4 regions of the Nocardia sp. NPDC004573 genome follow, and region 3 is predicted to be linked to each of the others. Evidence: riboswitches for the same ligand, from Rfam matches in the RefSeq annotation. Region 3 holds a riboswitch; each other region holds the start of a gene.

Region 1 (7,321 bases), on a different contig from region 3:
TGCGGATACTGGGCGGCACGCAGTTCCGGCCGGTCCAGCCCCGCGTCGGCCAGCAGTTCGATCGCCCGCGCCCGCGCCGTCTTGCGGTCGGCCAGCCCGTGCACCAGCAGCGCTTCGGCCACCTGGTCGCCGACGCGCCGGACGGGGTTGAGCGACAGACCGGGGTCCTGCGGGACGAATCCGATGCGGGCTCCGCGCAGCCGTCGCAGCACGCGTTCGGAGCCGGTGTCGACGACGGCGCCGTCGAAGGTCACGGTTCCGCCGGTGATCTCGGCATGCGCGCCGAGCAGGCCGATTACGGCGTGGGCGAGCGTGGACTTGCCGGAGCCGGACTCGCCGACCAGCGCCACCACCTCGCCGCGGGCCACGGTGAGTGATACACCGTCGAGCGCGGTGACCGGGCCTGCCGCGGACCGGTATCGCACCCGCAGGTCCGCCACGTGCAGCAGCGGTGCCGCCGGGGCGCTCACGCGGGTGCTCCGTTCCCGATGGCGCGGCCGAGGCGCTGGGCGGCGAGCACGACAGCGATGATGACGAAGCCCGGCAGGGTGGTCATCCACCACGCGGTCGCGAGGTAGTTGCGGCCCTCGGAGATCAACGTGCCCCACTCGGGGGTGGGCGGTTTCGCGCCGTAACCGAGGAAGCTCAGCGCCGACACGGCCAGCACCGCCATGCCGAACTCGACCGCGGCCAAGGCGAGGACGGGCTGGACCGAATTGGGCAGCACGTGCCTGGCGAGCACCGTGTACCAGCGCACGCCCGCGGCGTGGGCCGCCTCCACGTACACCGCCTGACGGACCCGCAGCACTTCCGAGCGCATCACGCGCGCGAAGTTGGCCACCAGCGAAACGCCCACCGCGACCGCCACGTTGCCGGTGCCGAAGCCGAGCGCGGTGACCAGCGCGAGCGACAGCAGCAGCGCGGGCACCGAAAGCAGCACGTCGACCAGCCGCATGACGACGGCGTCGACCACGCCGCCGATCGCGCCGGCCAGCAGCCCGAGCAGCGACCCGGCGACGAGCGCGATGCCGACGGCGGCCAGGGTGGCGGTCAGCGAGAGACCGGCTCCGTGCACCATCCGGGTGTACAGGTCGCGTCCGAGATTGTCGGTGCCGAACCAGTGTTCGGCGCCGGGGCCCTGCAATTTCTGCGCGGGCACGCCGGTCAGCGGGTCGCCGCCGGCGAAGACCGACGGTGCGAGCGCCCACCCCAGCGCCAGCAGTGCGACGGCGCTCGCGACCAGCACGCCCGCGTTCCCGCGCACCCGCTTCCAGCTCACGGTGGGCCGCCGCAAGCCGGGCAGCACCGCGCGGCGCTGTTCCTCGGTGACGTCAACCACGAATCCACACCTCCTCGGTGAACGGCGCGCCGTTCCCCGATCCGGCGGCAGGGCTGACGAAAGTGACGTCAGGCACGGATGATCGCCTCCTCGGCGGTGTCGGCGGCAGCCTGCTCGGACTCGCCGCTCACGGCCGGGGAGCGGGCGGCGATGCGCGGATCGAGCAGCGGATACAGCAGGTCGACCGCGAGATTCACGCTGACGAACACCACCGAGGTGAGCAGCACGATGCCCTGTACCACCGGGATGTCCTGCGCCAGCACCGCGGTCTGGGTCAGCCTGCCGACGCCTTGGCGCGCGAACACCGTCTCCACCACCACCGATCCGGCGAGCATGTTGCCGACCAGGACTCCCGCGATGGTGAACGCGGGCACGCTGGCCGGCCGCAGCACGTGCGTGCGTTGCACCCACCAGCGCGATCCGCCCTTGGCCAGCGCCACGTCCACGAACGGCTGCCGCCAGGTTGCTTCGAGTCCGGCGGTGAGCACCTGCGCGATGACCGCGCCGATCGGCAGGGCCAGGGTGAGCGCGGGCAGCACCGTGCCGGCGAACCCGTGCCCGCCGAACGCGGGCGCCAGCCGCAACTGGAACGAAAACACCTGCAGCAGGAGCAGTCCCGTCCAGAAGGTCGGCACCGCGACGCCCAGCGACGGCAGCGCGGCCAAGGCGTTACGCAGCCACGGCCGCCGGGTCTGGGTGGCCGCGACCGCCAGCGCCACGCCTCCGGCGACCGCGAAGAGCAGCGCCGCGCCGGTCAGTGCGAGGGTGGCGGGCAGCGCGTCGCCGATCGCGCCGGTGACCGGCTGCCCGGTGGCGATGGAATGTCCGAGATCGCCGCGCGCGGCGTGCGCGAGCGCGGTCCAATACTGGTCCCACAGCGGCCGATCCAGTCCGTAGCGAGCCTGCAACTCGGCGATGGCGGCCTTGTCCACCGGTGTGCCCGAGCCGCCGCCGTCGGCCGCGATCGAGACCGGGTCGGCGGGCAGCAGGTAGAGCACCACGAACGAGAGCGTGAACGCCGCCCACAGCACCCAGACCGCTTGCAAGGCCCGCAGGGCCAGATAGCGTGCCATGGCTAGCGTCCGCTCAGCCAGGTGTCGAAGAACTGCAATCGCGCCGAGGCTTCGAACTTCAGATCCCGCGTGTTCGCGCCCGCCCCGATCGCCTGGGACAGCTCGACGGTCGGAATCTGCAGTCCGGCGTCGAGCACCTGTTCCTGCGCGGTACGGATGAGCCTGTTGCGTGTCGCGGTGTCAGTGGTGCTGACCTGGCCGTTCAGCGCGTCGTCCAACGAGGGGATGGGGCCGCGCGCGTTGAGATTGCGGCCGTCGAGGCCGAAGGACGTGCGCAGGATGTCGCCGTCGGCGCGGGTGGTGTTGCCGTAGGAGGTGTCGAAGTCCTTGCTGTTCTGCCGCGCCGTGGTCTCGGCCACCGATACCAGGTCCAGCTTCAACTCGACGCCGACCTGCCGCAGCTGCTGCTGCACCAGTTCGAGGATCGCCTGGTTGCCCGCGAACACCTGGCTGAACAGCACCGAGAACGACAATCGCGCACCGTTCTTCGCCCGGATGCCGTCCGCGCCGGGGACCCACCCGGCTTGGTCGAGGATGGTGCGCGCCTTCGCCGGGTCGTAGGCCAGGCGTGCCGAGAGGTCGGTGTAGCCGGGGGTGGTGCCGGCCAGCGTGCTGGTGGCGGGCTTGAACTGCGGGCCGAGGACGGTGTCCACCAGTTGCCTGCGATCGATCGCGGGCAGCAGCGCCTGGCGCACCGCCGGATCGCGCAACGGCCCGCGGGTGACGTTCGGCTGCAGACCGAACGGCACGCCCGGGTTGGCGGTGCTGAGCACCCGGCCGCCCGCCGCCTCGATCTGCGGGGCGTCCTGCGGCAGCGCGTCGCTGATCGCGTCCAGCTGCCCGGAAGCGAGGCTGCCGGTGCGCACCCCGGATTCGGGCACCACGGTGAACTCGATCTTGTCCAGGTAGGCCTCGCCGCGGTGGGCGAACACCGCCGAACCCCAGCGGTAGCCGGTGCGCTTGACCAGCGTCGCCGAAGCGTCCTGGCGGTAGGCCGCGTAGGTGAACGGTCCGCTGCCCACGTTGTCGCCGAGGCAGCGCTGCTCGGCCGGCTCGGCCGTGGTCACGTCGGCCTGGATGCCGAGCGCGGCGGTCGAGGACGCCTGCAGGAACGGTGCGTTGGGCTTGCTGAACTCCACCCGGACGGTGAGCCGGTCCACGGCCGTGGTGCCGACGTAGCCGGTGAGGTAGCTGCTGCCCAGCGGCGCCTTGCCCGAGCCGAGCTTCACGACCGAGTCGAAGGTGTTGCGCACTGATTCGGCGGTGAGCGGCGTGCCGTCGCTGAAGGTGACGCCGTCGACGAGATGGAAGGTGAAGACCTTCGCGTCGGGGCTCGCCTCCCAGCTCTGGGCCAGCCACGGCTTCAGCTCGCCGGTGGCCGGGTCCTGGTCGGTCAGCGAGTCCACGATCTGCCGGGTGACGTACAGCGTCTGGTTGGTGCCCGCCTGGGCGGGATCCGAGCAGGTCGGCGCCTGGGACAGGCCGTAGCGCAGGGTGCCGCCGGGCTGGGGCGGGCCCGCGTCGCCGCCGGGCGCGGCCGAATCACTGCCGCAGGCGGCCACGGTGGTGGCCGCGGCGAGCGCGCAGGCCAGCGCGACGATTCGGTGACGGGTTCGGGTCACGGGGCAACTCCAGATACTTCGGTGCGGGCGAACGGCTCGCCCTGGGCGGGGTGTGTCATCGGCTCAGCGCTTCTTCGGCAGTCCGGGCGGGTTGATCCGCGATTCGGTGACCGTCTCGCTCCGCAGGCCCCAGCGGTCGATCACCTGCTGGTAGGCGCCGTGCTCGATGGCGTGGGCCAGCGCGTGCTGCACGGCGGTGATCAGCCCGTTGCCCTTCTTGGTGTGTGGGCGTCGTGCCGGAATGGGCGGACGCGGGGACGGGGCGGCGGCCTGGTCCGGCTCCATGGGCGCGCGGGTTTCGGGGGCGGCGTCAGGTGCCGTGGACGCGCTCACGACGGGTCCTCGATGATCACTTCGTTCCTCCATCGATCCCGGCGGAAGCACCCGCACCCGGTGACCGGGGGGTTGCTGCGACGTCGACGAGCCAGGTCTCTCGGTCGCTCTGGATGGTTGGCGCCGAACCCTCGGCAACGAATGTCGGGGGCGAGCCGAATCATGATGCCCAGCAAGGGAAGGCCGGAACAAGGGAAGTAATCAGCGTGAGCGTAGACCTTGCCGACGCCGATGCCTCGGATCTTGGGAGTAACCAGGGATACGCTGATCGCTCGCGGGCGGCGTGGGGCCTGGTCGCGTCGCGGAGGCGAGCGTGCGGTGGCGGGATCCGGCGGCCCGATGCAGCATACGACTATCGCCAGCGCCGGGGAACGCCGGTCGGGCACGCGGAAGTTCGTTCCGGGCAAACAGGACTCGCCAAGAAATTGCTATGCCAAATCCGGGCTGTTGGAGGCGTTTGCCGGAGTACTGTGCCCCTCGATCGTTCCGCCGATGAGGAGGTTTCGTGACCATATTGCGCCGTCTGACCCAGTTGTCCGCTGTCGCGACCAGTTCCATCGTCTTCGCGCTCGCCGGCCCGGCCACCGCGTTCGCGGCTCCGGATGCCGCGCTTCCCGCGTTCTCCGAACACTCCGTGCCGGTCGCCGCCCCCGGTGACCTGTTCGGCGCCTACCAAGCCGCGATCGACGCGCTGCGCGCCCTCGGTATCCAGCCCTTCGCCTATCCGAGCGCGTCGGCATTCTGCCTCGACAACACCACGGCCGGTCTGGCTCCTGCCGTGGCGGGCGCCATCCCGGGGCCCTGGCCGAAGAACACCGTGCAGATTCCCGGCCAAGACCTCAGCGCCGTCAAAGCGGGGCAGGCCATGTTCACCTTCGTGCCCTACGGTCTCGGACCGGACGGCTCGAACACCGGGGGCATGCAGGTGGCATGGCTCAACCTGAGCACCGGCCGCGGCGGCACGGCGGCCATGGGGCCGCTGCCGGAGGTCGCCCGCTCGATGATCCCCGCGGCCGTTCCCGCGGACCTGCGGCCCGCGGCCGAGCAGGCGATCCGGGACTTCCTGGTCGCGTCCCTCCCGATGGGTGGGGTGCGCGCGGTCCCGGTGGACACCGGCAAGGGCACCGTTCTCGCCGCGGTATTCGGCACGGTGCACAACGGCGCCAAGTCCTGCATGTTCTTGCCGACGGTCGGAATCACCGCGGTGCCGTGAGTTCCGCGGGCCGCGGCGCGGCCGCTCAGGTCAGCGAGCGACCTTTCCAGCGCGCCGTGCCGCGGCGACGGGCCCGATGCGAACGCGCCCACAGCAGCAGATACGCCGCCACCGACACCGGATGTGCCACGGCGGCCGCCACATCCGCGCGGCTCACGGGGCCGCCGGTTTCGGTCGACCGGGCCAGCAGTCGCCCGGCGACGGCGGCGAGCCAGCCGATCAGGCCGATCCGGCGGACCGCGCCCCGGCCGACGATCGCCGCCACGGGCGGCGACCAATATGCAAGCGCCGCAACGAGTCCCACCGCCGCTCCACCCGCGATCGTGCCGTCGTAGGCCGACCACAGCCACCGGGTGTAGCCCGCGTCCACTTCGGCCGCACCGCGATACATCCTGGTGCGCGCCAGCCCTCCCGCGGTCGCCAGCGCGGTGGAGTGACCGGCTCGCCGCAGCGTACGGGCGATGTCGAGGTCTTCGGTGACGCTCCCGGCCACCGCCGTGTGACCGCCCACCGCGCGGTAGGCGGCGTTGTCGAACACGAGGAACTGACCGCAGGCCACCGCCGTCGCGGGCCGCAGGCTCCGGTCGGCCACGGCCACCGGCAACGTCGAGGCCCACGACCAGCACAGCAGGGGCTGCACGACGGCCTCCGCCACGGATGCGGCCACTTGCAGCGGCCATGGGGAGACCAGCGCGGCTCGTCCCGCGCGCAGCGCGCCGACCGCCGCCGCGAGCGCCTGCGGCGCCAGCCGCACGTCGGCGTCCAAGAAGATCAGCACCGGTGTCGAGACCTCCTCGGCCAGACGTACGCAGGCGGCGGCCTTCCCGGTCCAGCCGGGGACGGGATCGGACTCGGTGCGCAGCAGGGTGAAGCGCGGGTCGTCATCGATGGCCGCGCCCGCGGCCGCACCGGTGCCGTCGGTGGAGGCGTCATCGAGGATCCGTACCGCCAGGCGCGGTACGCCCACCTGGGCGCGCAGATCGGCGATCAGATCGGGCAGCCGGTCGGCTTCGTTGCGCGCCGGAACGCAGACGGTGACCGGCTCGATCACCGTCGTCGGAGTGTTCGTCAACCGCCGCAGGGTGAGCCGGTTGTATAGCGCGAACCCCGCGCCGAGCGCAGCCACCGCGGTCGCGCAGGCAGGCAGAATCGAGTTCGCACGCAACGTCTTCGGCAGGTCGGCACTCACCATGGGGTCACGCTATCCCGGCACACCGACCCGCCGCTCAGCGATTCTGGGTCACCGAGCGCCACCAGCGGCTCGGCGAGAAGCCGACTTCCGGCGCACCGGGCGCGGCGGGGTTGCGGTCCATGTACGCCATCGCGGCGACGATGGCGGCCACCGCCAGCGTGATCCCGCCCGCGATGCCCGCCCAGCCCGCGAACGAGCGGGTATTCGGGTCGGCGTAGCTGACCTCGGCGTGCAGCTTGGAGACGTCGCCCGACGGCAGCTTCCAGGAGACGACATTGTCACCCTCGCGGTTGCCGTTGGTCTTGGCCACGCGGGCCGGGAACGCGACGGTGAACTGCACGTCCGAGCCGTGCGGCGGCACGGATTTCAGATCGACCCGCCCGCTCAGGCTGACCAGGTCGCCGGTGCGCTGGAACTGCAACTGGAACATGCCCTGGGTCTGCTCGGACAGCTGCCCGAGCTGCTGCACCTCCCCGAAGGTCAAGTCCTCGAAGAAGACCTGGCTGCCTGCGTATCCGTCTTGGGCGTACTGCTCCACCCGGACCTTGG
Region 2 (7,321 bases), on a different contig from region 3:
CGCTCGGCGTCGGCTGAGGCGCGGGCGACCCGGCCGGGCCGGGCCGCCCTGGCGATCAGCGGGCAGCGGGATATCGCTCGGCGAAAACAGTTCGCGCGCGCGGGCGGCGCCCGGGGTGGGGCGGGACGGTGTCGCTGTAGCCGATGGTGACCAGCACCGCGATGGCGAGATCGTCGCGGTCGCCGATGCCGATGGCTTGTTTCACGAGCGTGGGGTCCCAGCCGTTCATCGGTGCCGAGGCCAATCCGAGACCGGTGGCGGCGAGCATCGCGTAGGTGGCGGCGATCATCGCGTTCTTGACGGCGTTCTCCCGTAGCAGCCCGTGCCGCTCCAAGGTCAGGTACTCGGCGCGCGCGTCGAACATAGCGGTGAACTCGGCGTTCCACGCGCCGTTGCGGCCGGCCAGTTCGGCGATGTCGGCGTTGGCCGCTCGCCAGGCGGCGGCATCGGCGACGAAGACCAGCACCACCGGCGCCTCTGTGGGTTGCGGCTGACCGAACGCCGCCTCCGACAGCGCGGCGCGGCCGGATTCACTCGTCACCACCACGATCGACCGGTCTTGCATGTTCCATGCGCTCGGCGCTTGCATCGCCAGCTCGAGCAACTCCTCGATCAGCTCGGGTGCCACCGGATCGGAGCGGTAGTGGCGCACCGTGCGACGCCCGCGGATCGCGTCGGCCACCGAAAGTGTTTGCGTTTCCATATTTCTAACTATCGGAGAGTCACACTCTCTTAGGAAGAAGGCACTAATCGGTGCGCTACACTCCAATAGGTGTCCACCTATGTCGAAAGCTCCGGCCTGCCCGCCGACGTGTACTCCGCGAAGTGCCCGACGCGGGAGATTCTCGACCACATCGCGGGCAAGTGGACGGTGCTCATCATCGACGCGCTCGCCGACGGCACCCTGCGCTACACCGATCTGCGCCACCGCATCGATGGGATCTCCCAGAAGATGTTGACGCAGACGTTGCGGCAACTCGAGAACGACGGATTCGTCACTCGCACAGTGCATCCCACCATCCCGCCGCGGGTGGACTACACGCTCACCGAACTCGGCCACAGTCTGCGCACGCCGATCGCCGCGCTGCGGGAATGGATCGAAACCAACATCAACCTGATCGAATCCGCGCGGCGGCGCGCGGCGCTCTGAGCGCAAGGCGACGCGGACAGCGCCCGGAACGCCGCCGGGCACTGTGCGGCGATCGACGGCCGGGCCGAACCGCTCAGCGTTCGGGCCGCACCACGGCGCGCGCCAGGCGCATGGTCTCGGTCAGCAGCTTCGACACCGCCGCCGCCTCGGTGAGGAATCCGTCGTGCCCGTCGCGCGAGTGCACGACGTCCAGCCCGTCGCAGCCGGGCAGCAGATCGGCGAGTTCCTGCTGGGTCCGCAGCGGGTACAGCCGGTCGGAGTCGACGCCGCCGACCACGCACGGCACCGGCGTCGCCGCGAGCGCCGCCTCGATGCCGCCCCGGCCGCGACCGACGTCGTGACGGTTCATCGCCTCGGTCAGCAGGACGTAGGTGGCGGGATCGAAACGCTTGCACAGCTTTTCGGCCTGATGGTCGAGGTAGCTCTGCACGGCGTAGCGGCCGCCGTGCCACGGGTCCTCGTCGTCCTGAGGCTTGTTCTCGAACCGGTGATCCAGCTCGAATTCGGTGCGGTAGGTCAGGTGCGCGATCCGGCGGGCCAGGGCCATGCCCGTCGTCGGGGCGCGGCCGGTGCCGTGATAGTCGCCGCCCTGCCAGTCCGGATCGGCCTTGATCGCCGCGATCTGGGTGGTCTGGGTGCCGATCTGGTCGGCGGTGGCGCGGGCGCCGACCGCGAGCACCAGTGCCGCGGCGACCCGCTCCGGCGCCCCCACCATCCACTCGAGCACCCGCATGCCGCCCATCGACCCGCCGACGACGGCGGCGAGCCGCTCGATGCCGAGCAGGTCGAACAGAGCCGCCTCGGCGGTCACCTGATCGCGGATGGAGATCTCGGGAAACCTCGCGCCCCAGGGCTTTCCGTCCGGGGCGAGGCTGGAGGGCCCGGTGCTGCCCTTGCAGCCGCCGAGCACGTTGGTCGCGATCACACACCATTCGTCGGTGTCCAGCGGCGCGCCCGGCCCGACCATGCCGTCCCACCAGCCGGGCATCGGGTGCACGTCGTCGGGCTTGCCGACGACATGGGAATCGCCGGTCAGCGCGTGTTCGACCAGTACCACGTTGTCCAGGCCGGGCGAGAGTTCACCCCAGCGCTGCACCGCCAAGTGGACGTCCGGGATGACCGCGCCGTTCTCCAGACGCACGTCCCCGATGGCGATGGTGCCGAGCCGCCCATCCGGAGGGGGCAGGGCGACGCCGGAGGTTCGTGCGTTCGCTTCGGTACCCACGGTCACGTCGCCGCCGTCGCTGAACCTGCGTGCGCATCCGCAATGTCCACGCTGCGGAAAGACCACTGCGCGGGCTCGGCCCCGGGCGCGGTGAATTCACTCATGGTTTGCTCCCAAGCAGGTGTTCGCCGGTACAGCAGGGGTTAGCGGTGTGTGGGTGACGAACAACAACACATGCCGGCGACCTCCTGTTACGCGCTTGCTCCCGGCTCTCGGGAGCCAGGTCATCACCCGGAGCACCCCACCGCGGCTGGAGGGTTGCCGACCAGCGAGCCGGGGCTTGGCGCTGGTACTCATGACCTGCCCGGCATCATAACCGGCGGCGGTCAGCGCCCGAAATCCTCCGTCGAACTCACCGGTCCGCGGCGCCCGGCGCCCCGCAGCAGGCGCGGACGAACTCATCGTAGGTCTCGGTGAACGCGGCGCGGCCCGCCCTGGCCGCGGCTGAAAGGTCCTCGTCCAGGAATGTGTCGTCCGAGCATTCCATGCCGATGTGGCCGATGAGTTGCCAGGTGCCGACGATGAGCCGCACGGGACGCGCGTCGGGTGTGGTGCCGAGACGCTCGGCGACCACCGCCGCGATCGCGGTGTTCTTGTCGTCGGCGTGTTCCATGCTGCGCGCGCTGACCGACGGGCTGCTGCGCAGGATGCGCTGTATCTGCTGGAACTGGCGGAACGACAGCGGATCGGCGTCGCCCGCCGCGGCGGCTCGATCGACCACGTGCAGGAACGCCGTGCGCAACGCCTCGAGTTCGTTGCCCGTGCGGGGCAGCTCGCGCAGCGTCTCGGCGATGGTACGGCCGAAGTCCTTTACCGGGCCGAGGACGATGTCCTCCTTGTTGTCGAAGTAGCGATTGATCGTGCGCGGTGAGACGTCCGCCACGTGGGCGATCTGCTCGATCGTGGTCGCGTCGAAGCCCTGCGTATCGCACAGATCCAAGGCGGCCGCGATGATGCGCAACCTCGTCTGCTGCTTCTTGCGTTCGCGCAGCCCTGTGGTCGGTGGGGCGCCCGCGGCGCGGGCGGCCGCTGCGCTCGCGCCCATCGGCGCCGATGACTCGAGCATGTGCCCATGCTAACGCAACCTGCTGCTTTTCTGTCCTTAACGGTCAAATGTCGTAATGCGACATTTTTCTCTTGACGACAAATGTCGCTCGATGACAGGATAGCTCGGACGACGAGGACGAGGAGATGACCGTGACGGAAACGGCAACGGCGGTGCCCGCGCCGCAAAAAGCGGCCGGTTCGGCGCGCTGGCTCGCGCTGGCAGTGATCGCATTGGCCCAGCTCATGGTGGTGCTGGACGCCACCATCGTGACCATCTCGCTGCCGTTCGCGCAGCGTGATCTCGACATCAGCGACGGCAACCGGCAATGGATGCTCACCGCCTACACGCTGATCTTCGGCGGCTTGCTGCTGCTGGGCGGCAGGCTGGCCGACTACCTCGGCAGGCGCCGGATCTTCATCATCGGCCTGATCGGTTTCGCGGGCGCTTCGGCGCTGGCCGGCCTCGCGCAGAACGGCGCGGAACTGTTCGCCGGGCGCGCGCTGCAAGGCGCGTTCGCCGCGCTGCTCGCCCCGGCGGCGCTGTCGCTGCTGTCGGTGACCTTCACCGAACCGGGTGAGCGGGCCACCGCGTTCGGCGTGTTCGCGGGCATCTCCGCGGGTGGCGCGGCGCTCGGCCTGATCGCGGGCGGCGCACTCACCGAATACGCGTCGTGGCGCTGGTGCCTGCTGGTCAACACCCCGATCGCGCTCATCGCGCTGTTCGGCGCGCTGGCCTGGGTCGCCAAGGACGTGCCCGCGCCGCGTAGTGGGGGATACGACGTGCCCGGTGCCGTCACGGTGACGCTCGGCCTGATCGCCATCGTGTACGGCTTCAGCCGCGCCGCTGACGACGGCTGGCTGGCAGGCAGCACCCTGGCGCTGCTCGTCGCCGGGCTGGTCCTGCTCGCCGCCTTCGTCGCGATCGAACGGCGCTCGTCGAACCCGCTGCTGCCGCTGCACATTCCGGGTGAGATCAACCGGGGCGGCGCCTTCCTCGCCGCGCTGCTCATCCCGATCGCGATGTTCGCGATGTTCCTGTTCCTGAGCTACTACTTCCAGATCACGCTGGGCTACTCCGCGCTGAAGGCGGGCTTCGCGTTCCTGCCCTTCCCTGCGGGCATCGCGATCTCTGCCGGTGTCACCAGTGCCTTGCTCCCGAAGCTCGGCCCGCGGCCGCTGATGCTGGCCGGCGCCGTGCTCGGCGTCATCGGCCTGCTGCTGCTGGCCCAGCTCGGCTACGGCGACAGCTTCCTCGCCGGGGTGCTGCCGGCTCAGGTGCTCATCGCGCTCGGCATGGGTCCGCTGTTCGTCGGGATGCAGACGGTCGCGCTGCACCAGGTGGAGGAAGAGGACTCCGGCGTCGCCTCCGCGTTGCTGAACGCGGCGCAGCAGGTCGGCGGTGCGGTCGGGACGGCGCTGCTGACCACGATCTCGGTGCAGGTCGCCAAGTCCTTCGCGCAGGAGAACCCCGGCATCGACAACCTGGCCGCGCGGGCCGCGATCCACAGCTACGACGTCGCCTTCTATGTGGGCGCCGGGTTCTTCCTCGCGGCCATCCCGATCATCGCCCTGATGATCCGGGACCGGCCGGAGAACCTCATCGAGGGTTCCGAGGAGGGGGCCCGGATCCCGGTCGCGGTCTGATCCACCGCCCGAGAGGTCCGCGCAACGTCACGATGTTGCGCGGGCCTCGTCGTGTGCCAGGCGGTTGCCGGGCTTGGAAGGAAGGCGGATCATGGCGGCGACGGCGGTTGCGGGGATGCGTCCGGGAGTCGTCGCCGACCTACCAATCGGTAACAAAGGTGGCGCAGCTCACTCCGGGGGCTGCCCGTGCGGTGAGGACTCGGGCAGCAGTACGCTTGTCTTGTTTGCACCACACGTCTCGCCGACAACGCGGGACATATACGTTGTCTGTTGGAACAGCTGGGGTCCGCTCACAAGCGTGTTCGCCTGGCCGTGCAATGAGGGCACCATCCTAGGAGGACACGAAGATCCATGTCCAAGATCAAGGTTGAAGGCACCGTCGTAGAACTCGACGGCGACGAGATGACCCGGATTATCTGGCAGTTCATCAAGGACAAGCTGATCCACCCGTATCTCGATGTGAACCTGGAGTACTACGACCTCGGCATCGAGTACCGGGACAAGACAGACGACCAGGTCACCGTCGACGCCGCCGAAGCCATCAAGCGGCACGGCGTCGGTGTGAAGTGCGCCACCATCACCCCGGACGAGGCGCGGGTCAAGGAATTCGGCCTCAAGAAGATGTGGCGCTCGCCCAACGGCACCATCCGCAACATCCTGGGCGGCACGATCTTCCGCGCCCCGATCATCATCTCGAACGTGCCCCGGCTGGTTCCCGGCTGGACCAAGCCGATCATCATCGGCCGCCACGCCTTCGGCGATCAGTACCGCGCCACCGACTTCAAGGTGTTCCAGGGCGGCACCGTCACCTTGACCTTCACCCCGGACGACGGCAGCGAGCCGATCGTGCACGAGGTCGTGAAGATGCCCGAGGACGGCGGCGTCGTCATGGGCATGTACAACTTCCGCAAGTCCATCGAGGATTTCGCGCGGGCGTCGTTCAACTACGGCCTGCAGCAGAACTACCCGGTGTACATGTCGACGAAGAACACCATCCTCAAGGCCTACGACGGCATGTTCAAGGACACCTTCCAGGACATCTTCGACGCCGAGTTCAAGAGCCAGTTCGACGCCGCGGGCCTGACCTACGAGCACCGCCTGATCGACGACATGGTCGCCTCCTCCATGAAGTGGGAGGGCGGCTATGTCTGGGCCTGCAAGAACTACGACGGCGACGTGCAGTCCGACACGGTGGCCCAGGGCTTCGGTTCGCTCGGCCTGATGACCTCGGTGCTGCTCACTCCGGACGGGCAGACCTGTGAGGCCGAGGCCGCGCACGGCACCGTCACCCGCCACTACCGCCAGCATCAGCAGGGCAAGCCGACCTCGACCAACCCGATCGCGTCCATCTTCGCCTGGACCCGCGGGCTCGAGCATCGCGGCAAGCTGGACAACACCCCCGAGGTGATCGGCTTCGCGCAGACCCTGGAGGACGTCGTCATCAAGACCGTCGAGGGCGGCCAGATGACCAAGGACCTCGCGCTGCTCGTCGGTGGTGACCAGGGCTACCTGAGCACCGAGGAGTTCCTCGGCGCGCTCGATGCCAATTTGGCTCGCGCACTGCGCTGAGCCGCTCCGGCGCCGCGTCGTCGCGGGGCCGGGTTGCCGGGCCGAGCCGCGTCGCTCGACCGACTCCGGCGCTGGGTGCCCAACCCAGCGCCGGGCTGAATCTCGGGCACCCGCCCCACCTCGGTGGAACGGGTGCCCGGACTGTTTCGGCGACGAGTTCGCCGGGCGTCGGTGAGGCATGCCGCTGGGGGCGATGTCGCCGCTCGTCAGCTCGAGTCGCCGAGCGCGAATTGTCATGTCACCTGCGTAGTTCACCGGCGGCGCGTGGGCGAACTCACGTTCGCCCGGGAAGCGAATGCGGGCCGGGGCCGGTTACATGAACACGTGACCAGCCCCGTGAGTACCAGTGCCGCCGCTCCGCCCGGACGCACCGATTGGCACGTACCGGCCATGTCGGCGCTGGCCCTCGGCGGATTCGGGATCGGCACGACCGAGTTCGTCACCATGGGTTTGCTACCGGACATCGCGTCGGCCGTGCACGTCTCCGAGCCGACGGCGGGACACGCGGTGTCGGCCTATGCGCTCGGTGTGGTGATCGGTGCGCCCCTGATCGCGGCGCTGTGCGCGCGGGTGCCGCGCAAGCGGCTGCTCGTGGCGCTCATGGTGGCGTTCACCGTCGGAAACGCGGCGACCGTGCTGGCGCCCTCGTTCGGGATGCTCGTTCTGGCGCGGTTCGTATCGGGATT
Region 3 (7,321 bases):
CGCGAGCCACGCGAGGGTGCACAGCACGCCGAGTCCGATCGCGAAGGTCACCAGCACCGGGAGCAAGCGGCAGGTCTCGACGAGGGCGCGGGCGACGCGCAGGCGGGCCGGTGGATCGAAGGTGCGCGCGGTGTCGGCGTTCTCCGCCGCGCGGCGCAGCCGGACCGGCGGGCTGCCCAGCCAGGACGAGCCCGGCTTGGCCTTGGACGGCGCCGCCGACAGCACCGCGACCAGCCCGTTCTTCGGGACCCGGCGGCCAGGGGCGGTCATTCCGGAGTTCCCGAGGAAGGCGCGCTTGCCGACCTTCGCCGCACCGATGTGCAGCCAGCCTCCGCCGAGTTCGTAACCGGCGATCATGGTGTCGTCGGCCAGGAAGGCCCCGTCGGCGACCGTGGTGAACTTCGGCAGCAACAGCACCGTGGATGCCTCCACGCTCTTGCCCACTTTCGCGCCGAGCAAGCGCAGCCACACGGGGGTGAGCAGGCTGGCGTACAGCGGGAACAGGAAAGTGCGCGCGGAGTCCAGCAACCGCTCGGTGGCCCATGCCTGCCAGCCGACCCGGCTGCGCACCGGGTGGTAACCCTCGGTCAGGCCGATGCTCAGCAGGCGGACCGCGACGATGGTCGCCGCCGCGTAGACGCCCAGGCTGAGCAGCGTGGCGAGGGGGAGGACGGCGAACGCGCGCGCGGCGCCGCCCGCCAGGGTGCGGGTGTCGCGAACGAACCAGGCCAGGAACGCGCCACCGGCGCCGATGCCGAGAATGGGCATGGCGGCCAACGCCATCGACGTGACGCCGAAGATCGCGACCCAGTGCCGGGCTCGATCGGGCGTGTGCGCGGGCCAGCGGTGCTGGGCCTTGCCGACCTTCACCGCGGGCGAACCGGCCCATTCCTGTTCGGCCTTCACCTTGCCTGACACCGCCGAACCGGGCGCCACCTCGGCGTTCCTGCCGATCTTCGTGCCGGGCAGCAGAATCGAACGCGAGCCGACCACCGCGCCGGGGCCGACGGTGATCGGGCCCAGATGCACCACGTCGCCGTCGATCCAGTATCCGGACAGGTCGACTTCGGGTTCCACGCTGCATCCGTCGCCGAGCTCGAGCATCCCCGTGACCGGCGGAAGGCTGTGCAGGTCGACGCCCTTGCCGATCTTCGCGCCGAGCGCGCGAGCGAACGGCACCATCCACGGCGCTCCGGACAGGTTCTCGGCGCCGCTGGCCTCGGAGAGACGGACGGCCGCCCACAGCCGCAGATGCATCGAACCGCCGCGCGGATAGCGGCCCGGCCGGATGCCGCGCAGCAGCAGTCGCGCGCCGGCCACGCAGATCGCCATGCGGCCGGGCGGTGAGATGAACAGCAGGAACGCGGTCAGTGTCCACCACCAGGACAGCTGCGGCAGCCACGGCAGCGAGCCGGACCAAGCGGCGATGTTGCCGACGATCGCCAGCCAGGTCAGCCATTGCAGGCCGGTGAGTGTGGTGAGCGGGATGGTGGCGAGCACCTGCGCGGCTTGCGCGAGCACCGGCGTCGGCCGCACCGTGCGCTCGGCGACCGCCACCGCGGGCGTGGTCTGCTCCAGCAGGTCGGCCAGCGCGCCGAGGCGGGGATGGTCGTAGACGTCGGCGACGGCGATCTGCGGATACCGTTCGCGCAGCGCGGTGACCAGCTGCGCCGCCGCGAGGGAACCGCCGCCCAGGTCGAAGAAGTCCGCGTCGAGGTCGCTCGCCTCCGCGCCGAGGATGGCGTCCCACAGTCCGGCGACCCACAGGGCCGTGCCGGTCAGCTCGTTGTCGTCGTCCTCGGCGGCGTTGGGCAGCGGCCACGGCAGCGCGTCCCGGTCGACCTTGCCGGAGGTACGGGTGGGCAGCTCGTCCACGACCGCGAGCCGGGGCACCAGCGGCGCCGGAAGACGCTCGGCGAGGACGGCACGCGCGGCCTTGGCATCGAAGTCCGGGCCGGGCCCGGTCAGATAGCCGACCAGAAGCTTGTTGCCCGCCTTGGTGGTTCGAATGGCCGCCGCCGCGCCCGTGACGCCGGGCAGATGCTGCAGGGCGTTGTCGATCTCGCCGAGTTCGATGCGCCGCCCACCCAGCTTGATCTGATCGTCGGCGCGGCCGAGGAAAACGAGGCCGGCGCTGTCGTTGCGCACCAGGTCGCCGCTGCGGTACGCGCGCTCCCAGCCGACGGAGGCCAGTGGCGCGTATTTCTCGGCGTCCTTGACCGGGTCGAGATAGCGCGCCAGACCGGCGCCGCCGATGACCAATTCCCCGGATTCACCCTCGGCCACCGGGTTACCCGCCTGGTCCACCACGACCAGGTCCCAGCCGTTGAGCGGCAGGCCGATCCGGATGGGCCACCGGCCGTCCAACCGTGCGGCGCAGGCGACGACCGTGGCTTCGGTGGGGCCGTAGGTGTTCCACACCTCGCGCGCCGAATCGCCGCTGCTCGCCAGACGCTCGGCGAGTTCCGGCGGTACGGCCTCGCCGCCGAAGATGAGCAGGCGCACCGCCTCCAGGGCCTCCACCGGCCAGGTCGCCGCCAGGGTCGGGACGGTCGAGACCACGCTGATCTCCCGCCGCACCAGCCAGGGACCGAGATCCGCGCCGGTGCGCACCAACTCGCGCGGGGCAGGCACCAGGCAGGCGCCGTTGCGCCAGGCCAGCCACATCTCTTCGCAGGACGCGTCGAACGCGACCGAGAGCCCCGCGAGCACCCGGTCACCGGGACCGATCGGAGCATCGCGGAGGAACAGGTCGGCTTCGGCGTCGACGAAGGCGGCCGCGTTGCGGTGGGTGACGGCAACGCCTTTCGGCGTGCCGGTGGAACCGGAGGTGAAGATGATCCAGGCGTCGTCGCCGGGGCTGGGCAGTGCCGACCAGGTTTGCTCGCGCTGTTGCTCGGCCGCGCGGATGCCCGCGGCCGTGGTCTGGATGCCCGCCGCGGTCACGATCGCGGTGACCTGCGCCTCGCCGAAGACCAGCTGCGCGCGCTCGTCCGGGTCGTCGGCGTCGACCGGCACGTACGCGGCGCCGGAGTACAGGACGGCGAGGATGGTCACGTAGAGGCCGCGGGTGCCCGAGGGCATGCGCACGCCGACCCGATCGCCCGGTCGCACGCCCGCCGTGGCGAGACGGGCCATGGTCTTCTCGATCTCGACGACCAGCTCCAGATAGGACAGCACCACCTCGCCGTCATCGATGGCGGGGGCGTCGGGATGGGCGAGCGCCGTCGCGGTCAGGATGTCGACGAGCGTTCTCGGTTCGGGTGCGCGGTCGCCGCGCGACAACGGGCGCGCCGGCGCGTCGACGTCTGTCTCGAGCATGGTGCTCTGCGCACCTCCCATCGACTTGCCTCACACTTCCCGTTGTTGTGTCATATCTGGGTTACCAAAGGGCAAACGCCGCGTTGGCCAGTTGTCCACGGTACCCGGGGTTGTCGTCGTTTGTTGTTCACCGGACTGGCCGTCGGATCGGCCGGTCGCGTGCTCGTTGTTGCAGGTGGGCCGGGTATTTGCCGCTCCGGCAGGGCAACTCGCTGGTCGGGGGTTCGCCTTCGGGTTCGCCGGGAGATCGCTGAATCGAAAGTGTGATTCCGCTCATCGAAGCGGACGTGAACTACCCCCTGTGTCCGGGCTCGCGGCGACGTATGTTTCAGCCGGTCGCGGAGGGAGTCCGAGCAGCCCGACGCCGATCGGATCGGTCGGCCCAAGCGGATCCGACGAGGGCGCCAGGAAGTCACGCCGCGCGGAATCGCACTCGCGTCGGGGTCGCAGCGGCCCCGCGGTAACCGCCGAGCGAACCGCGCGGGAGTATGCCGTCCGCGCGGCCCCCGGTTGCCGAGCGACGCGACGAATCCCGCGGCGGGCGCGGCTCGCGTGTCATCGTGGGGGTGCTTGTAATGGCTCGCGCGCGGTGGTTATCTCCACGCGGTGCTCGTGCGGACTCGGGGTCCAATGTGGTTGACAGTGCCGGGGCGCGTCTGCCACTCTCGGGTCAGGTCATGAGTGCCAGCGCGAAGCCCCGGCTTGCTGGCCGGCAACCCCCCTCCGCGGTGGGGTGCTCCGGGTGACGACCCGGCCGCCGCCCGACCGGGCGCGGCAAGCGCGGACTCGATGAATCATTCGATCGCGGGTCCTCTAGCCGACGGGATTCACGTGATGACTACTGCTGTCGACAACACCTGCGCCGCACTCGCCCGAGTCTCCGGTGACGAACTGCGCGTGCCCTTGGTGCAGGGCGGAACCGCCACCTACGCCAACTTCGACTACGCGGCAAGCGCGCCGGCATTGGCCCAGGTCACCGACCGGGTGCAGCAGCTGCTGCCGTTCTACGCCAGCGTGCACCGCGGCGCGGGATACGCCTCCCGGATCTCCACCGAGTGCTACGAGGCCGCCCGCGGGTCGGTCTCCCGCTTTCTCGACGCCGCCGACGATCAGGTGGTGGTCTTCACCCGCAACACCACCGACTCGCTGAACCTGCTCGCGTCCTGCGTCCCCGGCGACACGGTGGTGCTCGACATCGAGCACCACGCCAACTTCCTGCCCTGGACCAGGCGAGGCAGGCGCGTGGTGCAGGCCGCCGACACGGTCGAGGAGACCATCGGCAGGCTGGTCGCCGAACTGTGCAGCAGGCCCGCCGCATTGCTCGCGGTGACCGGTGCGTCGAACGTGACCGGCGAGGTGCTGCCGCTGGAGCGGCTGGCCACCATCGCGCACCAGTGCGGCGCCCGGATCCTCGTGGACGCGGCTCAGCTGGCGCCGCATCGGCGGATCAGTCTGCGCGACACCGGGATCGACTATCTGGCGTTCTCCGGGCACAAGCTCTACGCGCCGTTCGGCGCGGGTGTGCTGGTGGGCAAGCGGGATTGGCTCGACGCGGCGCGGCCCTATCTGGCGGGCGGCGGCGCGGTCCGCGAGGTGCGCACCGACGAGGCCGAATGGGCGCAGGCGCCGCAGCGGCACGAAGCCGGATCGCCGAACGTGCTCGGCGCCGCCGCGCTGGCCGCCGCCTGTGATGCGCTCTGTGCCATCGCCGCCGAAACCCTTGTCGCGCAGGAACACCGGCTCGCCGACCGCCTCCGCGACGGCTTGGCCGCGATTCCCGGCGTCCGATTGTTGCGCATCTGGATCGACAGCCTCGACTCCGTCGGCATCGTCGCGTTCACCCTCGACGACTTCGCTCCCGGCCACGTCGCCGCCTATCTCTCCGCCGAACACGGCATCGGCGTCCGCGACGGGCGTTTCTGCGCCCACCCCCTGCTCACCCGCCTCGGCTTGGACGGCGCGCTGCGCGCCAGCATCGGCCTCGGCACCACGTCCGCCGACGTGGACCGCCTGATCGAGGCGATCGCCACCCTGGCGCGCACGGGCCCCGCCTGGGATTACGCCGCCGAGAACGGCGTCTGGAACCCCACCCCGGAAACGCGTCCCTTCACCTCCACCGCCCCCACCGGCGCGGCTCCCTGCCTCGTCGGCTGAGGACGCCCGGGGTCAGTCGCCGAGGGCGGTCGGCCGGTAGTAGCGCCCGTTGTAGTACAGCAGTGGCGCGGCGGCGGGCTTCTCATCGGTGTTGTCGTGGACTCGGGTGACCAAGCCGACGACGAAGGTGTGGTCGCCGATGGGGATCAACTGGTGCACGGTGGCGCGCAGCCAGATGGGAGTGCCGTGCAGGACCGGTTCGCCCGTGTCGAGTGTCGTCCACAGGCTGCGGTCGGTGAAACGCTCCTCGGCGGTCCGGGAGAACCGGTGGGCCAGGTGCTGCTGGTGTTCGCCGAGGAAGTGGATCACGACGGACGCGGCGTCCAGCATGGCGGACAAGCTGGAGGAGGTGTGCGCGATGTTGAACGACACCAGCGGCGGGTCCAGCGACAGCGAGGCGAAGGAGGTCGCGGTGAAGCCGACCGGCCCCCGTGGCGAAGTCAACGTGACGACGGTGACGCCGGCCGGGTAGTGGCGCATGGAGGCGCGATATTGCTCCGCGGTGATGCCGCTCAGATCATCGGGGACCCGCAGATCCGTCTCGGGTCGTGGTGCGTCGGTCACACCACGAAACTACGCCCCACCCCGGTCGGCGAGTGGCGGCATACGTTGCCCGACCGTCGGCACAACGCCGGACCGGCGACTCGCGGGCACCGGCAGCGGGGTACGCGCCCGACGTGATTCGCGCGAGTCAGTCGACGTCGATGGGCAGCCCCGCCGTGATTCGCAGCAACTCCGGAAACGAGGTGCGGAAGATGGTGTTCGGATGCCCGCCCGCGGCCCAGAGCTCCCGGTGGCGCGCCAGCGCGTTGTCCACCCAGGTAGGCAGATTGGTCGGGTGGCCGACCGGTGCGACACCGCCGATCGGCTGGCCGGTCGCTCGGCGCACCATGTCGGCGGAGGCGCGGGTCAGTGTGCCCTCCAGGCGCGCGCCGGTCTTCGCCAAGTCGACCTGATGCGCCCCCGAGACCAGCAGGAGCACCGGGTCGTCGTCGAGCAGGAACACCAGGGATTTCGTGATCGCCCCCACATCGACGCCGAGCGCTCGCGCGGCGTCCGCGGCGGTATGCGTCGGCTCCGGCTTGGCGACGATGAGACCGTGATGACCTCGGGAGATGAGGGTATCCGCGACCCGGCAGGCGACCGGTGGCAATGACGACCTGCGCATCTCACCAGGGTAGAGCGAGTGCGGGCGGTATGCCGGGCGAGTCGCGCGGTCCGTTCAGTATTCCGGGTAGCCCTCGGGCGGCCCGAGCATTCCGGCGATCCGCGCACGGGTGATGCGCGCGAGTTCCGTCACCACGCGCGCGGAGACCGGTTCGTGCGCAACGGCTTCGAAGGCCCGCTCGAGATCGCGCTGGGACAGTGCGAGCAATTCGACGTCCGCCATGGTCAGCAGCGCGTCGTGATCCGGATAGGGGCGGGCGTCGGCCAATCGCTCCGCCCACGTGACATTGCAGCAGCATTCGTACAGTGCGTGAATCGCGCGACCGCGCGGCAATTGGTTGAACCGGTCCAGGCCGATTCCCCGGTGCATCAGCATGAGCTTCTCCGAACCCGATGACTGAGGTCTGCCGATGGGACAATGATCCGCCGTCGCCGTGGCAGGCAACCAGCGCACCGCAGGCGAATTTGCACAGGATTTACACGCTAGGCGATTTTGCCGGTGAGTCCGGAAGCCACGCAGGTCACCGGGTCGGGACACGGGCGAGGATCTGTCTCGATACGCTGTACAAATGACAGATTGGCAGGCTTTCACCGTCGAAACCAAGGATCACGTCGCGCAGGTGACGTTGATCGGGCCCGGCAAGGGCAACGCGATGGGTCCCGACTTCTGGCGCGAGCT
Region 4 (7,321 bases), on a different contig from region 3:
TCGACCTCGGCACCCGATTGAAGTCCGGCCCCCTTCCACCGAACCGGGCCGTCGACGTCATCGCCCAGGCCGCCGAGGCGCTGGATGCCGCACATGCGGCCGGACTCGTGCACCGCGATGTGAAGCCGGGCAACATACTCCTGCACACCAGCGGTTTCGTGTACCTGATCGACTTCGGCATCGCCCGCGCCGCCGACGGCACCGCGCTCACCGCGACCGGACTGGTGGTGGGCACGCTGGGGTACATGGCGCCGGAGCGATTCACCGGCACGGCCGATGCGCGTTCCGATGTCTACTCACTGGCCTGCGTCCTGTACGAAGCGCTCACCGGACAACCGCCCTATGGCGCGGGCGACCCCGCGCAGCAGATGCGCGCACACCTGATGAGCGGACCACCGCGCGCCTCGCGGGCCGTCGGCGGTGTCCCGGCCGCGCTCGACGACGTCATCGCCCGGGGTATGGCGAAAGAGCCGGACGCACGTTACGACAGCGCGGGTGATTTCGCCGCGGCGGCGTCGGCGGCCCTGAACCGGTCCGCGCACGTGCCTGCGAGTCCGCCTGCCGTGCGCTCCCCGACAGCGAACGGCCTACCGGCGACCCGGATCATGCCCGCCGACACCTCGGCACAGCCGACGCCCGGGGACTGGTCACCGGCGCCGGGGCCGCGCGATCGCCGGCATAAGAGCCGATGGATACCTCTCGCCGCAGGGGCGGTGCTCGTCGCCGCAGGGGCGCTGTGGCTGCTGAGCGGCGGCATCGACATCGGGTCCGCACCCGTCGCCGGTCCGACGACGCCCGAAGCCACCACGCCGACCGACCCGTCGCTGCCCTCGACCGGCGGGCAACCCGCCGATTCGGTGCCCGCCGCGCGCGACGGGAATTTCGCTTTCGCGGTGACCGGTGCGGCGACCGCGAATGGTTCCCGCACCACCGTGACGCTGACCGTCACCAACGTGTCCGACCAGGAACAAACCCTGGTCATCTCGGATCAACGGTTGGTCACCACCGGCGGCCGCTCCGTTCCGCCCGACGCGGCGGGCACCGCCGAACTCAATCCGTCCGGCGATGATTTCGCGCGAATCGCTCCCGGCCGCGTCGGCACGATCCGGCTGGCCTTCGACCTGCCGGGAAACAAGAACAAGAACGGCAAGAAGAACGACAAGAAAGACGAGGCGGCAAGCCACGTGGTCCTGCACGGCGCCCCGTCGTCGCCCGGCGTCACCCTGCCGGTCCGCTGACCGGTCCGTGCGACGTTCGGGTCAGGAAAGGGCGTGATCGAGGTCGTCGAGCAGGTCTTCGACGTCTTCGAGACCCACCGAGATGCGCACGACGCCGTCGGTCAGGCCGATGGTGGCCCGGCCTTCGGGGCCCATGGCGCGGTGTGTCGTGGTGGCGGGATGCGTGATCAGGGACTTGGCGTCACCGAGGTTGTTGGAGATGTCGACGATGCGCAGCCGGTTGAGCACCTCGAAAGCACGCTTCTTCGCCTGGTCTTCGGGCGCGTTCAATTCGAAGGTGACCACGGTGCCGCCCCCGCTCATCTGGCCGGTGGCCAGAGCGTGCTGCGGATGTGATTCCAGGAACGGGTAGCGCACCCAGTTCACGGCCGGGTTGCTCTCCAGGAAGCGGGCGATGCGCAAGGCGGACTCGGTCGAATGGCGGACCCGCAGCGGCATCGTCTCCAGGCCCTTGAGCAGCGTCCACGCGTTGAACGGGCTCAGCGCCGGACCGGTGTGGCGCATCAGCGTTTTCACCGGGCCGTCGATGTAGTCCGCGGCGCCGAGGATCGCGCCGCCGAGCACCCGCCCCTGGCCGTCGATGTGCTTGGTGCCCGAGTAGACCACCACGTCGGCGCCGAACTCGAAGCCGCGTTGCAGCAGAGGAGTGGCGAACACGTTGTCCAGCACGACTTTCGCGCCCGCCGCGTGCGCCAGCTCGGTCACCCGGCGCACGTCGACCAAGGTCTGCATCGGGTTTGCGGGCGTCTCGAAGAACACCGCCTGGGTGGGCACCGACAGCGCCTGTTCCCACTGTTCGAGGTCCTCGCCGTCGACGAAGACGGTCTCCACGCCCCAGCGCGGCAGGATCTCGTTGCACACCACGAAGCACGAACCGAACAGGCTGCGCGCGGCGACGAGCCGGTCGCCCGCGCCCAGCAACGCGCCCAGCGCGGTGAACACCGCGGACATGCCGCTGGCGGTCGCGAAGCACGCCTCGGCGCCGTCGAGCAGGCGCATCCGCTCCTCGAACATGGCCACCGTCGGGTTGCCGTAGCGGGAGTAGACGAAGTGTTCGACCTCGCCGGTGAACGCGGCCTCGGCGGCCTCGGCGCTCTCGTAGACGAAGCCGGAGGTCAGATAGAGCGCCTCGGCGGTCTCCTCGAAACCGGAGCGCCGCAGCCCGCCGCGCACGCCGAGCGTCGCGGGACCGACGCCGTCGGGCAGCGGCTTGTCGAACGCGCCGCCGGTGATCACGACTGCCGCCAGGGCAGTCCGAGGGCACGCCAGCCCGCGCCGCCGCGATGCCCGAATTCGTCCAGCGGACCCTCGAAGCCCTCGAGCACGTTGTAGGAGGTGCGGTAACCCGCCGAGGTGGCGGTGATCGCCGCGCCCACGGAACGCTGACCGGAGCGACAGAGGAAGACGACGGGAGCGTCGGGGTCGTGACCGTCGAGCGCCTGCTTCAACTGCTCGACGAACGCCTCGTTGCGCGCACCGGTGGAATCGACCCATTCGATCAGTACGGTCGGCCGGTCGATCGAGCTCGTGTCGGGAACGCCGACGAATTTCCATTCCGCTTCCGTCCGCACGTCCACCAGGACGGCTTCGGGATTGTCGCGCAGCAGTTCCCACGCCTGCTGCGGAGTGATGTCACCGGCATAACTCATGTGCACCTCCTGCGAATCCGCACTTGCCGCGCCCGGGACCGAGGCGCCGCCAGGTCGTCACCCGGAGCACCCCACCGCGGAGGAGGGTTGCCGACCAGCAATGCCGGGGCTTGACACTGGTTCTCATGACCTTCGACTGAGATTGCACCGACCCGGGTCACCCTGTCAAACGGTGGCCGGGACCGTGCGAGCGCTCAGGTGCAGACCAGCCACTTGCCGCCCGACCTGGTGAGATTCCAGGTCGACGTCGCCTCCCGGCCGCCCACCGTCGTGGTCACGGTCGCCTTCCCGCGGTCGCCGTCCACCATGGGGTTGTCGATTTTCGTGATCTCGACCGGCTTTCCGGTGCCGTCCTGGCCCGCCAGCGGCGAGCGGCTCGCGTCGAAATCCCGGCACGCGGTGCCGGGCGGCGGCACGGCGTCGCTGCGGTTGGCGCCGTCGACGAAGTTGCGTACGGCCGCCGCGATGCGGTCGGACTGTGTGACATTTTTCTCAGCGGGCGACAGCACACCGCCGAGCACGATCGCGATCAGCACGATGGCCGCCACCACCGCGGCCGCCACGAACGGGACCACCGAGCGCTTGTCGGTCTGATCGACGCGGACGATCTCGTCCTCCGGCTGCTGTTCGGTCATGACTCGATGATCCCTGGTCGGCGCCGGTATCCAGCGCGCGGCCCCTGGCTGCCACCGCGGCGGCAGGGCGGGCAGATCGCGTCGGCCGCGATAGGTCGCACCCGAGCGGGTAAGCCACGATCGTGGCTTTCGATGGCATCTGCCGAGTTCACGCACCGACGCGGGAGGGCATCGACCATCCCGATAGAATCGCGGGACGGCGGCCTGCTGTCATAGCGAATCGGCAGCTCTTCGCCGCGGCGAACGGAGCACCGTGCAGCTACGAGCCGGCATCGCCGGCGTCCGCACCGGACGGGTGCGAGAGAGCCGGTGCGTCAACTTAGCCTAAGCTAAGCCTGACGTCCTTAATTGTTTCGACCATAAAGGTGCGCGTAAAGAGATGACCGAACAGAGTGCAGCCCGCCCGCTCCGCATCGCGATCGTGGGCGCCGGACCGGCCGGGATCTACGCCGCCGACGCGTTGATGAAGTCGGACGCCGAGGTGAGCATCGACCTGTTCGAGCGCATGCCCGCCCCGTTCGGGCTGATCCGCTACGGCGTCGCGCCCGACCACCCGCGCATCAAGGGCATCATCACCGCCTTGCACAAGGTGCTGGACAAGCCGCAGGTGCGCCTGCTCGGCAACATCGACTACGGCACCGACATCACCCTCGACGACCTGCGGGCGTTCTACGACGCGGTGATCTTCTCCACCGGCGCCAACGCCGACCGCGCCCTGCCCATCCCCGGCATCGATCTGGACGGCTCCTTCGGCGCCGCCGACTTCGTCTCCTGGTACGACGGCCACCCCGACGTCCCCCGCACCTGGCCGCTGGACGCGGAGAAGGTCGCCGTGCTCGGCGTCGGCAACGTCGCCCTCGACGTGGCGCGCGTGCTGGCGAAGACCGGCGACGAACTGCTGCCCACGGAGATCCCGCCGAACGTCTACAAGGGTCTGAAGGCGAACAAGGCCGTCGAGGTCCACGTCTTCGGCCGCCGTGGCCCCGCGCAGGCCAAGTTCACCCCGCTGGAACTGCGCGAACTGGACCACTCGCCCACCATCGAGGTCATCGTCGATCCCGAGGACATCGACTACGACGAGGGCTCCGAGGCCGCGCGCCGCCATTCCAAGCAGGTCGACATGGTCGCCAACACCCTCGAGCAGTGGGCCATCCGCGACGCCGGCGACCGGCCGCACAAGCTGTTCCTGCACTTCTTCGAGTCCCCCGCCGAGGTGCTCGGCGAGAACGGCAAGGTCGTCGGACTGCGCACCGAGCGCACCCAGCTCGACGGCACCGGCAACGTCAAGGGCACCGGCGTGTTCAAGGACTGGGATGTGCAGGCGGTGTACCGCGCCGTCGGTTACCTGTCGCAGAACCTGACCAACCTGCCGTTCGACGACCAGGCGGGCACCGTGCCCAACGAGGCGGGCCGCGTGCTCGCCGACGAGAACGCCGACGGCGCCGCCCGCTACCTGCCCGCCACCTACGTCACCGGCTGGATCAAGCGCGGCCCGGTCGGCCTGATCGGCCACACCAAGGGCGACGCCAACGAGACCATCGCCTGCCTGCTGGACGACGCTCCGGGCTTCACCCCGGCCGAACGGCCCGAACCCGAGGCCGTCACCGAGTTCCTGGAAAGCAAGGGCATCCCGTTCACCACCTGGGCCGGCTGGTACCGCCTCGACGCGCACGAGCGCTCCCTCGGCGAACCCGAGGGCCGCGAGCGCGTCAAGGTCGTCGAGCGCGAGGACATGCTGCGCGCGAGCGAACCGCACAAGGTCTGATCACACCGCGGCGCCAGATTCCGCTGCCATCGCCACACCCCCGGTGTGGCAGCGGAAAATTCGACCCTGAGGCATTCTGTACAAGTGTTCGATGCCCACCTGCACATCTTCGACCCGCGGTTTCCGCTGGCCGAGAACGAGGGCTACCTGCCCGACCCGTTCACCATCGCCGATTACCGCAAGCGCATGTCGCGGTACGACGTCGCCGGCGGCGCGGTGGTCAGCGGGTCGTTCCAGGGAACGGACCAGAGCTACCTGAAGGCCGCGCTCACCGAGCTCGGCGCGGGCTGGGTCGGCGTCACCCGGCTCGACCTGGACGCCACCGACGAGGAGATCCTCGAACTCGACCGCATCGGTGTCCGCGCGCTGCGGTTCAACCTCAAGCGGGCGGCTACCGACATCACCGGGATGACGTTGCAGGCGCTGCGCGCGTACGACCTGGCGGGCTGGCACGTCGAGGTCTACATCGACGGCACGATGCTGGCGTCGCTGCAACCGGTCATCTCCAAGTTGCCCGCGCTGTCGGTCGACCACCTGGGCATGTCCGAGGAAGGGTTGCCGTTCCTGCTCGACCTCGTCGACCGTGGAGCCAAGGTCAAGGCGACCGGTTTCGGCCGGGTCGCGATGAACGTCGCCGACACGCTGCGCCGCATCCACGCGGTGAACCCCGAAGCGCTCATGTTCGGCACCGATCTGCCCGGCACCCGCGCCGGACGCCCGTTCCGGGACTCGGACGTCGATCTGCTCTGCGACGTGGTGGGCACCGACATGCACGCGGTGCTGGAGGACAACGCGCGCGCGTTCTACCGGCTGCCCGCCCGCGAACGCGTCGTCCGCGACGATCCAGCCCCCACCCTGCCGCTGTATCGCCCGGAACCGCCGACGCTGCGGCTGCGCCGCGACGAATTGCCGGAAAGCCAGGCGGGCGACACGATTCCGTTCCCCGCCATCGAGCGGTAGCGGTCAGACCGCGAAGACACCGGCGAGCCAGACGCCGGTAGCCAGCAGCGCGCCGAAGAGTTCGATCAGCATGGACAGCCCGACGCCCTTCAACGCGTGCACCGTCGCCTGCCACGCCTGCCGATTGGCGCGCAGCCGCTGGAGTTCCGAAAGGTACACGCCGAGAACGAAACCCAGGAACAGGCCGACCACCGGAATCACGAAGAACCCCACGACGCCGAGCACCGCGCCGAGGAACAGCGACCGATTCGACACCCCCGCGTCCTTCATCCTGCGGCCGGGCCAGGTGTATTTGACGACGCCGGAAATCACCAGCAGCAGTGCGCTGATCGCGAAAACCGTCCAGGCCGTGGCGCCTCCGGTCAGGAAAGCCCAGACGGCGATGGCCGCGAAGATCAGGATGACACCGGGCAGGATCGGCACCACGATCCCGACCAGTCCGACCAGAATCGCGAGGCCGGCGAGAAGGTTGTACCACCCCTGATCAGACAGCGCTTCCACACGTGCAGCCTAGAGCCGGGCACCGGCCAGGGCGAGCTGTAGCGGCGCGACGTTATTGTCATACTGTCAATACATCCCTCCCGGTCCCGTCCGGGAGGACGCACCGGCCACCGGTGCGCTGGATCAACGACGAACCGAGGTAGGGCGTGAGTACTCCATCCACCGCCGAGCAGGGCCCGCTCGCGGGCATCAAGGTCATCGAGTTGGCCGGCATCGGCCCCGGTCCGCACGCCGCGCTGCTGCTCGCCGATCTGGGCGCCGACGTGGTGCGGGTGCAGCGCGCGGGCCAGTTGCCCGGCGGTTTCGACCGTCCCCAGCTGCGCGGCCGGACCATCGTCGAGGCCAACCTCAAGGACCCCGCCGACATCGAGAAGGTGCTGGGCCTGATCGAGAAGGCGGACGTGCTGATCGAAGGCTTCCGCCCCGGCGTCACCGAGCGCATGGGTCTGGGTCCGGACGACGCGCTCGCTCGCAACCCGCGCCTGGTCTACGGACGGATGACCGGCTGGGGCCAGGAGGGCCCGCTGGCCGACCGCGCCGGTCACGACATCAACTACATCTCCATCACCGGCG

What was found. A riboswitch is a leader RNA that binds a small molecule or an ion and turns the genes downstream of it on or off. The one in region 3 is predicted to bind S-adenosylmethionine.
Region 1: it holds a riboswitch for S-adenosylmethionine, as region 3 does, so the genes downstream of both, ACWEKR_RS15035 (hypothetical protein) here and ACWEKR_RS21720 (aminotransferase class V-fold PLP-dependent enzyme) in region 3, are expected to answer to the same signal.
Region 2: it holds a riboswitch for S-adenosylmethionine, as region 3 does, so the genes downstream of both, metX (homoserine O-acetyltransferase MetX) here and ACWEKR_RS21720 (aminotransferase class V-fold PLP-dependent enzyme) in region 3, are expected to answer to the same signal.
Region 4: it holds a riboswitch for S-adenosylmethionine, as region 3 does, so the genes downstream of both, ACWEKR_RS11675 (rhodanese-like domain-containing protein) here and ACWEKR_RS21720 (aminotransferase class V-fold PLP-dependent enzyme) in region 3, are expected to answer to the same signal.

Annotation. Positions count from the first base shown of each region.
Region 1 covers NZ_JBSGDA010000008.1:45,789-53,109, reverse strand. The annotation lists gene ACWEKR_RS15055 (dipeptide ABC transporter ATP-binding protein) at 1-470, opposite strand, end outside; gene ACWEKR_RS15050 (ABC transporter permease) at 467-1,264, opposite strand; gene ACWEKR_RS15045 (ABC transporter permease) at 1,408-2,412, opposite strand; gene ACWEKR_RS15040 (ABC transporter substrate-binding protein) at 2,415-4,034, opposite strand; gene ACWEKR_RS15035 (hypothetical protein) at 4,098-4,367, opposite strand; SAM riboswitch class I at 4,394-4,487, opposite strand; gene ACWEKR_RS15030 (hypothetical protein) at 4,873-5,580, shown strand; gene ACWEKR_RS15025 (glycosyltransferase) at 5,606-6,772, opposite strand; gene ACWEKR_RS15020 (LppM family (lipo)protein) at 6,807-7,321, opposite strand, start outside.
Region 2 covers NZ_JBSGDA010000009.1:216,225-223,545, forward strand. The annotation lists gene ACWEKR_RS17240 (DUF3017 domain-containing protein) at 1-17, shown strand, start outside; gene ACWEKR_RS17245 (nitroreductase family protein) at 56-703, opposite strand; gene ACWEKR_RS17250 (winged helix-turn-helix transcriptional regulator) at 773-1,150, shown strand; gene metX (homoserine O-acetyltransferase MetX) at 1,224-2,381, opposite strand; SAM riboswitch class IV at 2,566-2,676, opposite strand; gene ACWEKR_RS17260 (TetR/AcrR family transcriptional regulator) at 2,728-3,441, opposite strand; gene ACWEKR_RS17265 (MFS transporter) at 3,567-5,066, shown strand; gene ACWEKR_RS17270 (NADP-dependent isocitrate dehydrogenase) at 5,418-6,635, shown strand; gene ACWEKR_RS17275 (MFS transporter) at 7,026-7,321, shown strand, end outside.
Region 3 covers NZ_JBSGDA010000014.1:44,903-52,223, forward strand. The annotation lists gene ACWEKR_RS21715 (Pls/PosA family non-ribosomal peptide synthetase) at 1-3,321, opposite strand, end outside; SAM riboswitch class IV at 3,995-4,108, shown strand; gene ACWEKR_RS21720 (aminotransferase class V-fold PLP-dependent enzyme) at 4,156-5,475, shown strand; gene ACWEKR_RS21725 (flavin reductase) at 5,488-6,039, opposite strand; gene ACWEKR_RS21730 (YbaK/EbsC family protein) at 6,167-6,643, opposite strand; gene ACWEKR_RS21735 (2-oxo-4-hydroxy-4-carboxy-5-ureidoimidazoline decarboxylase) at 6,698-7,018, opposite strand; gene ACWEKR_RS21740 (crotonase/enoyl-CoA hydratase family protein) at 7,212-7,321, shown strand, end outside.
Region 4 covers NZ_JBSGDA010000006.1:41,469-48,789, reverse strand. The annotation lists gene ACWEKR_RS11685 (serine/threonine-protein kinase) at 1-1,238, shown strand, start outside; gene ACWEKR_RS11680 (O-succinylhomoserine sulfhydrylase) at 1,260-2,474, opposite strand; gene ACWEKR_RS11675 (rhodanese-like domain-containing protein) at 2,471-2,887, opposite strand; SAM riboswitch class IV at 2,902-3,018, opposite strand; gene ACWEKR_RS11670 (Rv0361 family membrane protein) at 3,082-3,522, opposite strand; gene ACWEKR_RS11665 (FAD-dependent oxidoreductase) at 3,902-5,287, shown strand; gene ACWEKR_RS11660 (amidohydrolase family protein) at 5,372-6,247, shown strand; gene ACWEKR_RS11655 (DUF456 domain-containing protein) at 6,251-6,748, opposite strand; gene ACWEKR_RS11650 (CaiB/BaiF CoA transferase family protein) at 6,895-7,321, shown strand, end outside.